Regions from separate parts of the Leucobacter sp. UCD-THU genome, predicted to be linked through region 1. Evidence: predicted binding sites of a transcription regulator. Region 1 holds the regulator's gene; the other holds the start of a gene.
The links. The regulator HspR, encoded in region 1, represses chaperone genes until heat shock. The targets are predictions, from matches to a motif close to AAGTTGAGTCNNNNNGACTCAACTT.
Positions count from the first base shown of each region.

Region 2: a site for HspR is predicted at 1,944-1,968, ahead of H490_RS19275 (Hsp20/alpha crystallin family protein). Genes of this name have one in related genera too.

Region 1 is NZ_KB714601.1:441,258-444,652, forward strand. Features, by position in the region: gene H490_RS23015 (class I SAM-dependent methyltransferase) at 1-1,038, opposite strand, end outside; gene H490_RS23020 (heat shock protein transcriptional repressor HspR) at 1,026-1,448, opposite strand; gene H490_RS23025 (DnaJ C-terminal domain-containing protein) at 1,468-2,430, opposite strand; gene H490_RS23030 (nucleotide exchange factor GrpE) at 2,423-3,031, opposite strand; gene dnaK (molecular chaperone DnaK) at 3,034-3,395, opposite strand, start outside.
Region 2 is NZ_KB714599.1:398,967-402,361, forward strand. Features, by position in the region: gene H490_RS19260 (ABC transporter permease) at 1-158, shown strand, start outside; gene H490_RS19265 (dihydrofolate reductase family protein) at 261-908, opposite strand; gene H490_RS19270 (hypothetical protein) at 1,132-1,359, shown strand; gene H490_RS19275 (Hsp20/alpha crystallin family protein) at 1,435-1,905, opposite strand; gene H490_RS19280 (bifunctional alpha,alpha-trehalose-phosphate synthase (UDP-forming)/trehalose-phosphatase) at 2,158-3,395, shown strand, end outside.

The DNA of each region.
Region 1 (3,395 bases):
CAGCTCGCCGCCCGGCGCCAGCGCACGACGGCACGCGCGGATCAGGCGGTGGGCCACGCCGGCGTGCACCGTCGATCCCGTGTGGAAGGGCGGATTGAGCAGGATCAGCTCGGCCCACCCGTCGGGCACGGCGTCGAGCGCGTCGGCGCGGTGGATCGCGACGCGATCCGCCACCCCGGCCTCCATCGCGGTGAGCCGCGTCGCCGCGACGGCCGCGGTCGACTGATCGGTGGCGACCACCCGTGCCGCCGACCACCGCAGCGCGGCCGAGACGGCGAGCACCCCGTTGCCGCAGCCGAGATCGACCACCCTCGCGGGTCCAGCCCCGCCGTCCGGCGAGCCGCCGCCGGCCTGCGCGTCGCCGAGACCCTCGAGCAGCAGCCGGCTGCCGTGGTCGAGCGTCGCGCCGCCGAAGGTGGCCCCGAACGCCGCGACGCGGAACGCGAGCGCCGGGTCGGAGCCCCAGCGCGGAAACGGCGCCGGCCCCGCGTCCCGCGGCCCGCTCGCGGTCAGCACTCGGGCCTTGCGCCGCCCCAGCCCTGCAGAGACCTCTCCGAAGTATCGGCCGAGCACGCCGTTCTGCGCGACGGTCATGTGCTTCACCCGGCCGCCCGCGTACACGCGCACGCCGGGGTGCGCCCAGCGCGCGATCGACCAGGCGATCTCGTCGAGCGCGTCGAGTCCCCGAGGCAGCTGCAGCAGCACGAGCCGTGCACCCCGCAGCAGCGACTCGTCGAGCGGGTGCGAGGCGTGCAGGCCCGCGAACCCGAGGCGCTCCGCGTTCGCCTGCAGCGCGAGCTCGCCGAGCAGCGGGTCCTGGTGCACGCGGATCCCCCGCGCTCCGAGCACCGCGGCCCCCAGGGTCAGCGCCCCGTGGCGGTCGCCGATCACGACGACGTCGCCGTCGCCGGCCTCCCGCAGCTCGGCGGCTGCGGTATCGAGGATCAGCTCGTCGGCGGAGTCGTACGCCTGCAACTCGGGGGCGTCGAAGTCGGGATGTCGCGAGAGGCGCGCGAAGAGCTCGGCTACGGCTTCCACACGACGACCTCGGCGTTGCGGCGCACGCGGGTGCCGCGACGCAGCGTGATCACCTCGCCGCCCGCGGCGCCCGCGGCGAACACGCGCCGCTCGGGTCGCTGCAGCCGCTCCTCGGCGAGGGCGTGCTCGAGGTCTCGCACGCGATCCTCGAGCTCGCGCACGCGATCCTCGAGGTGCAGCACCCGCCGGATCCCCTCGAGACTGAGCCCCTCGGCCGAGAGCCGCGAGACCTCGCGCAGCCGCGCCACGTCGTGCAGGGAGTACCGGCGGGTGTTGCCGCGGGTGCGCTGCGGCGACACGAGCCCGATGCGGTCGTATTGGCGCAGGGTCTGCGGGTGCATCTCGGCGAGTTCGGCCGCGGCGGCGATCGCGAACACCGGGGTGTAGCGATCCATCTGCGGTTCTGCCATGCGACTCACCTTCCTCGGGTCAGCCCCGGGCGCGCGACAGGAGATCCTCGCGCGGATTCTCCTGGGGCTCCACCTGTCGGAACGCCTCGAGGGCTTCGCGGGCCTGCTCCGAGAGGTGCGACGGCACGACCACCTGCACCTCGGCGAGCAGGTCGCCGGTGCCCTTGGAGCTCTTCACTCCGCGGCCCTTGACCCGCAGCACCCGGCCGCTGGGCGTGCCCGGCTGCACCTTGAGGCGCACGGGATCGCCGCCGAGCGTGGGCACCTCGACGGTGCCTCCGAGCGCGGCCTCCGAGAAGGTGATCGGCAGCTTGAGGCGGAGGTTCTGCCCGTCGCGCTCGAAGACCGGGTGCTTGCGCACGCTCACCGTGAGGATGATGTCGCCCGACGGCCCGCCGTTGGGGCTGGGATCGCCCTTTCCGCGCACCTTGATCTTCTGCCCGTCCGAGACGCCGGCCGGGATCTTGACCTTGACGGCCCCGTTCGGGGTCTGCAGCGTGACGGTCTTGCCCTGCACCGCGGTCTCGAAGTCGAGTGTGGTCGTGGCCTGGATGTCGCGCCCCGGCTGCGGCACGCTGGGGCCGCCGCCGAACAGGTTGAAGATGTCCTCGTAGTTCTGCCCGCCCTGCGGGAAGCCGCCCTGGTAGCTGAAGTTCGCGCCGCCGCGACCGCCGCCGAACATGCCTCCGAAGATGTCCTCGAAGCCCTGCGCGCCTCCACCGCCCGCGGTGAAGCGGGCGCCGCCGGCGCCCATGGCGCGGATCTGGTCGTACTCGGCTCGCTGCTCCTTGTCGGAGAGCACCGAGTAGGCCTCGCTGATCTCCTTGAACTTCGCCTCGGCGACCGTGTCACCCGGGTTGGAGTCCGGATGGTACTTGCGGGCGAGCTTGCGGTAGGTCTTCTTCAGCTCGGCATCGCTCGCGTCCTTCGAGACGCCGAGGACGGCGTAGAAGTCTTTCTCGAGCCAATCCTGACTAGCCATCTGCCCCCACCGCCACCGCTACCTTGGCGGGGCGCAGCTCGACGTCGCCGACGCGGTACCCCCGCTCGATCACGTCCAGTACCGTCTGCTGCTCCGTGCCGGGAACCGGCACCTGGGCGATGGCCTCGTGCAGCTGCGGGTCGAAGGGCTCGCCCTTCTCGCCGTAGCTCTCGACGCCGAGGCGCTCCATGGTGCCGCGGATCTTCTGGGCGATCGTGGCGAACGCGGAGCCCTCCACGAGGTCGCCGTGCTGCTCGGCGCGATCGAGGTCGTCGAGCACGGTGAGCAGCGGGGTGACCGCCGCCGCGACGGCGCGCTGCTTCTCGAGCTGGGCGTTGGCCTCGGTGCGCTTGCGGTAGTTCGCGTACTCCGCGCTGAGACGGCGCAGATCCTCGAGGTAGGGGTGCTCCTCCGCAGGGGCGCCCTCGGCCTCGTCGGCCGTCTTCGCGTCGGAGCTCTGCTCAGCGTTCAGGATGTCGTCGACGGTGAACCCGTCTTCCTGCGGCACGGGGCCGGAGGCGTTCGCCTCCGGCCCCGTCGTCGCAGGAACATCGTCGCTGTTGGGGTCTTCGCCCGGCGTGCGCTGTTCCTGATCCGCCATGGTTACTTCTGCTCCTCGTCCTCGACGACCTCGGCGTCCACCACGTCGTCGTCGTTCGACTCCCCGGAGCCGGCATCGGTCGTGGGCTGCTCGGCCTGGGCGGCCGCGTAGATCGCCTCGCCGAGCTTGGTCTGGCTCTGGCCCAGCTTGTCGGCGGCCGTCTTCACGGCATCGTCGTCATCGCCGGCCAGTGCCTGCTTCAGCGCGTCGAGGTCGCCCTGCACCTCGGTCTTGACGTCGTCGGGAAGCTTGTCCTCGTTCTCGGAGATGAGCTTCTCGACCGAGTAGGCCAGCTGCTCGGCGTTGTTGCGCTGCTCGGCGGACTCGCGGCGCTTCTTGTCCTCGGACGCGTGCTCCTCGGCCT
Region 2 (3,395 bases), on a different contig from region 1:
CGGACTGGCTGCCCCTCAGCTACGCGATCGACGCGGTAAACGCGGTGACCCGCGGCGACGTGGGTTGGGAGCTGGGCGGGCCGCTGATCGTGATCGGCGCAGTGACGCTGGCCGCGCTCAGTCTGGCCGCGCTGACCCTGCGCCGACGCACGCCGTAGAGCGAGCGGCACTGCGGCACGGCGGCGCGGCCGCGCTGCAGCCGGGCGCCCCGGCGGACCGCCCAGCAGCGCCCTGCGCAGCCGGGTCCCCGAGGCGCCGGGTTACGACCCCGTGCTCCTCCGGTTCCAGAGCTGATGCGTGAGACCGCTCGAACTGCTGACCGACTCGAGGGTGAAGCGATCCTCGAAGCCCGTGACATCGTGCCACAGGCTCACCCCGCGCCCCAGTGTGATCGGCACGATCACCAGGTGCATGAAGTCGATGAGATCTGCGCGCAGGAACTGCCGCACGGTGGTCGGGCCGCCCCCGATGCGCACGTCGAGGCCGTCCGCGGCCTCCTTCGCCCGGCGCAGCACCTCTTCGGGGGTGTCGTCGACGAAGTGGAAGCTCGTGCCGTTCTCGAACACCATCTGCTCGCGCGGGTGGTGGGTGAGTACGAAGCAGGGCGTCTTGAAGGGCGGTTGCTCGCCCCACCAGCCGCGCCAGCCGTCGTCCGGCCAGGGCCCCTGCTGCGGGCCGAACTTGCGGCGGCCCATGATCTCGGCGCCGATGCCCTGTCCCCACATGCTGAACAGCGCCCGGTCGAGGGTGACCGGCTCCTGCACCCGGTGCACCCCCTCGATGACGCGGCCGTCGAACCACCCGAAGAGACGGCTGGCGTCTCCGATCGGCTGATCGAACGTCACGTACTCTCCGGCCGAGTAGCCGTCGAGCGATACGAACTGATTGTGCACGCGAGTGCGGACCATGACCCCTCCAGAGGCTCGTGCGATCCCGAGCCGATCCCGGGTCGTGGGTGTCGGGCGGTTGCCGTCGCCAGGCGAATCCCCGAAGCCCGGTGCGAACCGGGGGTCGTGTGCTCGGGTGGCGCACTCGCAGGTTAGATGATCGTGCCCGGTCGCGCCACCCCTGGAAAGCCCGGCGCCGCTGGCGCAGTCTGGAGAGACGACGCATCATGAGGAGGAGGGCACCATGGACGAGCAGATGCCGCGCGCGGTCGAGGAGGGTGCCGAGCGCGCCGAGGAGGTCGTCGAGAAGACGAACACCGGATCGGACGCCGAGTCGGCGGCCGGGGCGGGCGGTGAGCCCGGTGGCGAGCCGTCCCAGGAGACGGGGCGGGGCGAGGTGGACGCCGCCCGCGACGTCACCGACGACGAGCGATGGCAGCAGCCGCAGGAGCCTCGGACCACCGTCGACTGACCGCCGCTGAACGACGAGGGCTCCGCGTCCGCTCGAAGAGAGCGGGCGCGGAGCCCTCGTTCGTGTGCGTCGCGCTTAGGCCGGACTGTTCTCCAGCTGCGCGGGGGTGGGATCGGAGGCCTGAATGGTCTGCGGCGTCTCGCCGGCTCCGCCGGTCATGACCTCCACCTTGCGCGGCTTCGCGCGCTCGCTGACCGGGATCGTGACGCACAGGACCCCGTTGTCGTAGCTGGCGCTGATGCGTTCGGTGTCGATGCCCTGGCCCAGGCTCAGCTGGCGCAGGAAGCTGCCGGCGGTGCGCTCGCGGGTGATCCACTTCACGTTCTCGGCGTCGGGCAGGGTGCGCTCGGCTCGGATCGTGAGGAGCTGCCCGTCCACGTCGATGTCGACGGAGCCGGGATCCATGCCGGGGAGGTCTGCCGTCAGCAGGTAGTGGTCGCCATCGCGATAGAGATCCATCGGCATCTGCCGGGGGCCGCGGAGCGGTTCGCTGAGCAGCACGTCGGCGAGGCGTTCCACGTCGCGGAGGGGGTTGTAGCTTGCCATGTTCGCACCTTTCTCTCATCTGGCGATACGGAGTTCGAAAGTTGAGTCGATGCGACTCAACCTGCTTGTAGATTAGCACTCTCGAGGTGGGAGTGCTAAGAGGCGTTCGCTGAGGGCAAACGAGCCGGCGGGTGAGGACGGATCCTCTCCCGGGTGCGTGGGCGCCTATCATCGCGCGATCCTGAGCCGCAATGGGCAGCGAACCGTGACCCGCGCTCGTTAGACTGCGAACACAGAGTCGCAGGGGGTGCCATGACCGAAATGCAGGACATGACGGGCGGTCGCGAGCTCGTCATGGTTTCCAATCGACTTCCCGTCGACCGCGTGGTCGCGAGCGACGGATCGACCTCCTGGCGCACCTCGCCCGGGGGGCTCGTCACCGCCGTCGCGCCCATCGTCGAGCAGCTCGGCTGCCTCTGGGTCGGGTGGGTCGGCGCCGCCGACGAGCAGCTCGAGCCCTTCGAGATCGGATCGATGCGCCTCGCCCCCGTCGAACTCAGCGAAGACGACATCGAGTTCTACTACGAGGGCTTCTCGAACGGCACGCTGTGGCCGCTCTACCACGACGTGATCGCGCGCCCCGACTTCCACCGCGTGTGGTGGGACCGCTACCGTCGGGTGAACCAGCGGTTCGCGGAGCGCGTCGCCGAGCAGGCCGCCCGGGGAGCGATCGTGTGGGTGCACGACTACCAGCTGCAGCTCGTGCCCGCCATGCTGCGCGAACTGCGCCCCGACCTCACGATCGCGTTCTTCCTGCACATCCCGTTCCCGCCGAGCCGCCTCTTCGCACAGCTGCCGTGGCGCAAGAGCGTCGTCGAGGGGCTGCTCGGCGCCGACGTGATCGGGTTCCAGCAGGTCACCGACGCGGTCGCCTTCCGCATGACCGCCGAGCGCTTCACCCGCGTGCCCGCCCTCGGCAATACGATCGTCGTACCCGGCACCGCCGACCATCCGTCGCGCACGGTGCTCGCCCAGGAGTTCCCGATCTCGATCGACGCCGCAGCCTTCGCCGAGGTCGCCGCCCGCCCCGAGATCCAGCAGCGCGCGCGGGAGATCCGCGCCGAGCTCGGCAACCCCAAGACGGTCATGCTGGGCGTCGACCGGCTCGACTACACGAAGGGCATCCGCCACCGCCTCAAGGCGTTCGACGAGCTGCTCGGCGACGGTGAGATCGACCCCGCCGACATCGTGTTCGTGCAGGTCGCGAGCCCGAGCCGCGAACGCGTCGACGCCTACCGGCAGCTGCGTGACGAGGTCGAGCTCACGGTGGGGCGCATCAACGGCGAGCACGGCTCGATCGGGCACGCGCCGCTCGTCTACCTGCACCGCGGACACACCCGCGACGAGATGGTGGCCCTCTACCTCGCGGCCGACGTGCTGCTCGTCACACCGCTGCGCGACGGCATGAACCTCGTGGCGAAGGAGTACGTGGCGTGCCGGGCCGACGAGCAAGGGGTGCTGGTGCTGAGCGAGTTCGCGGGCGCGGCCGA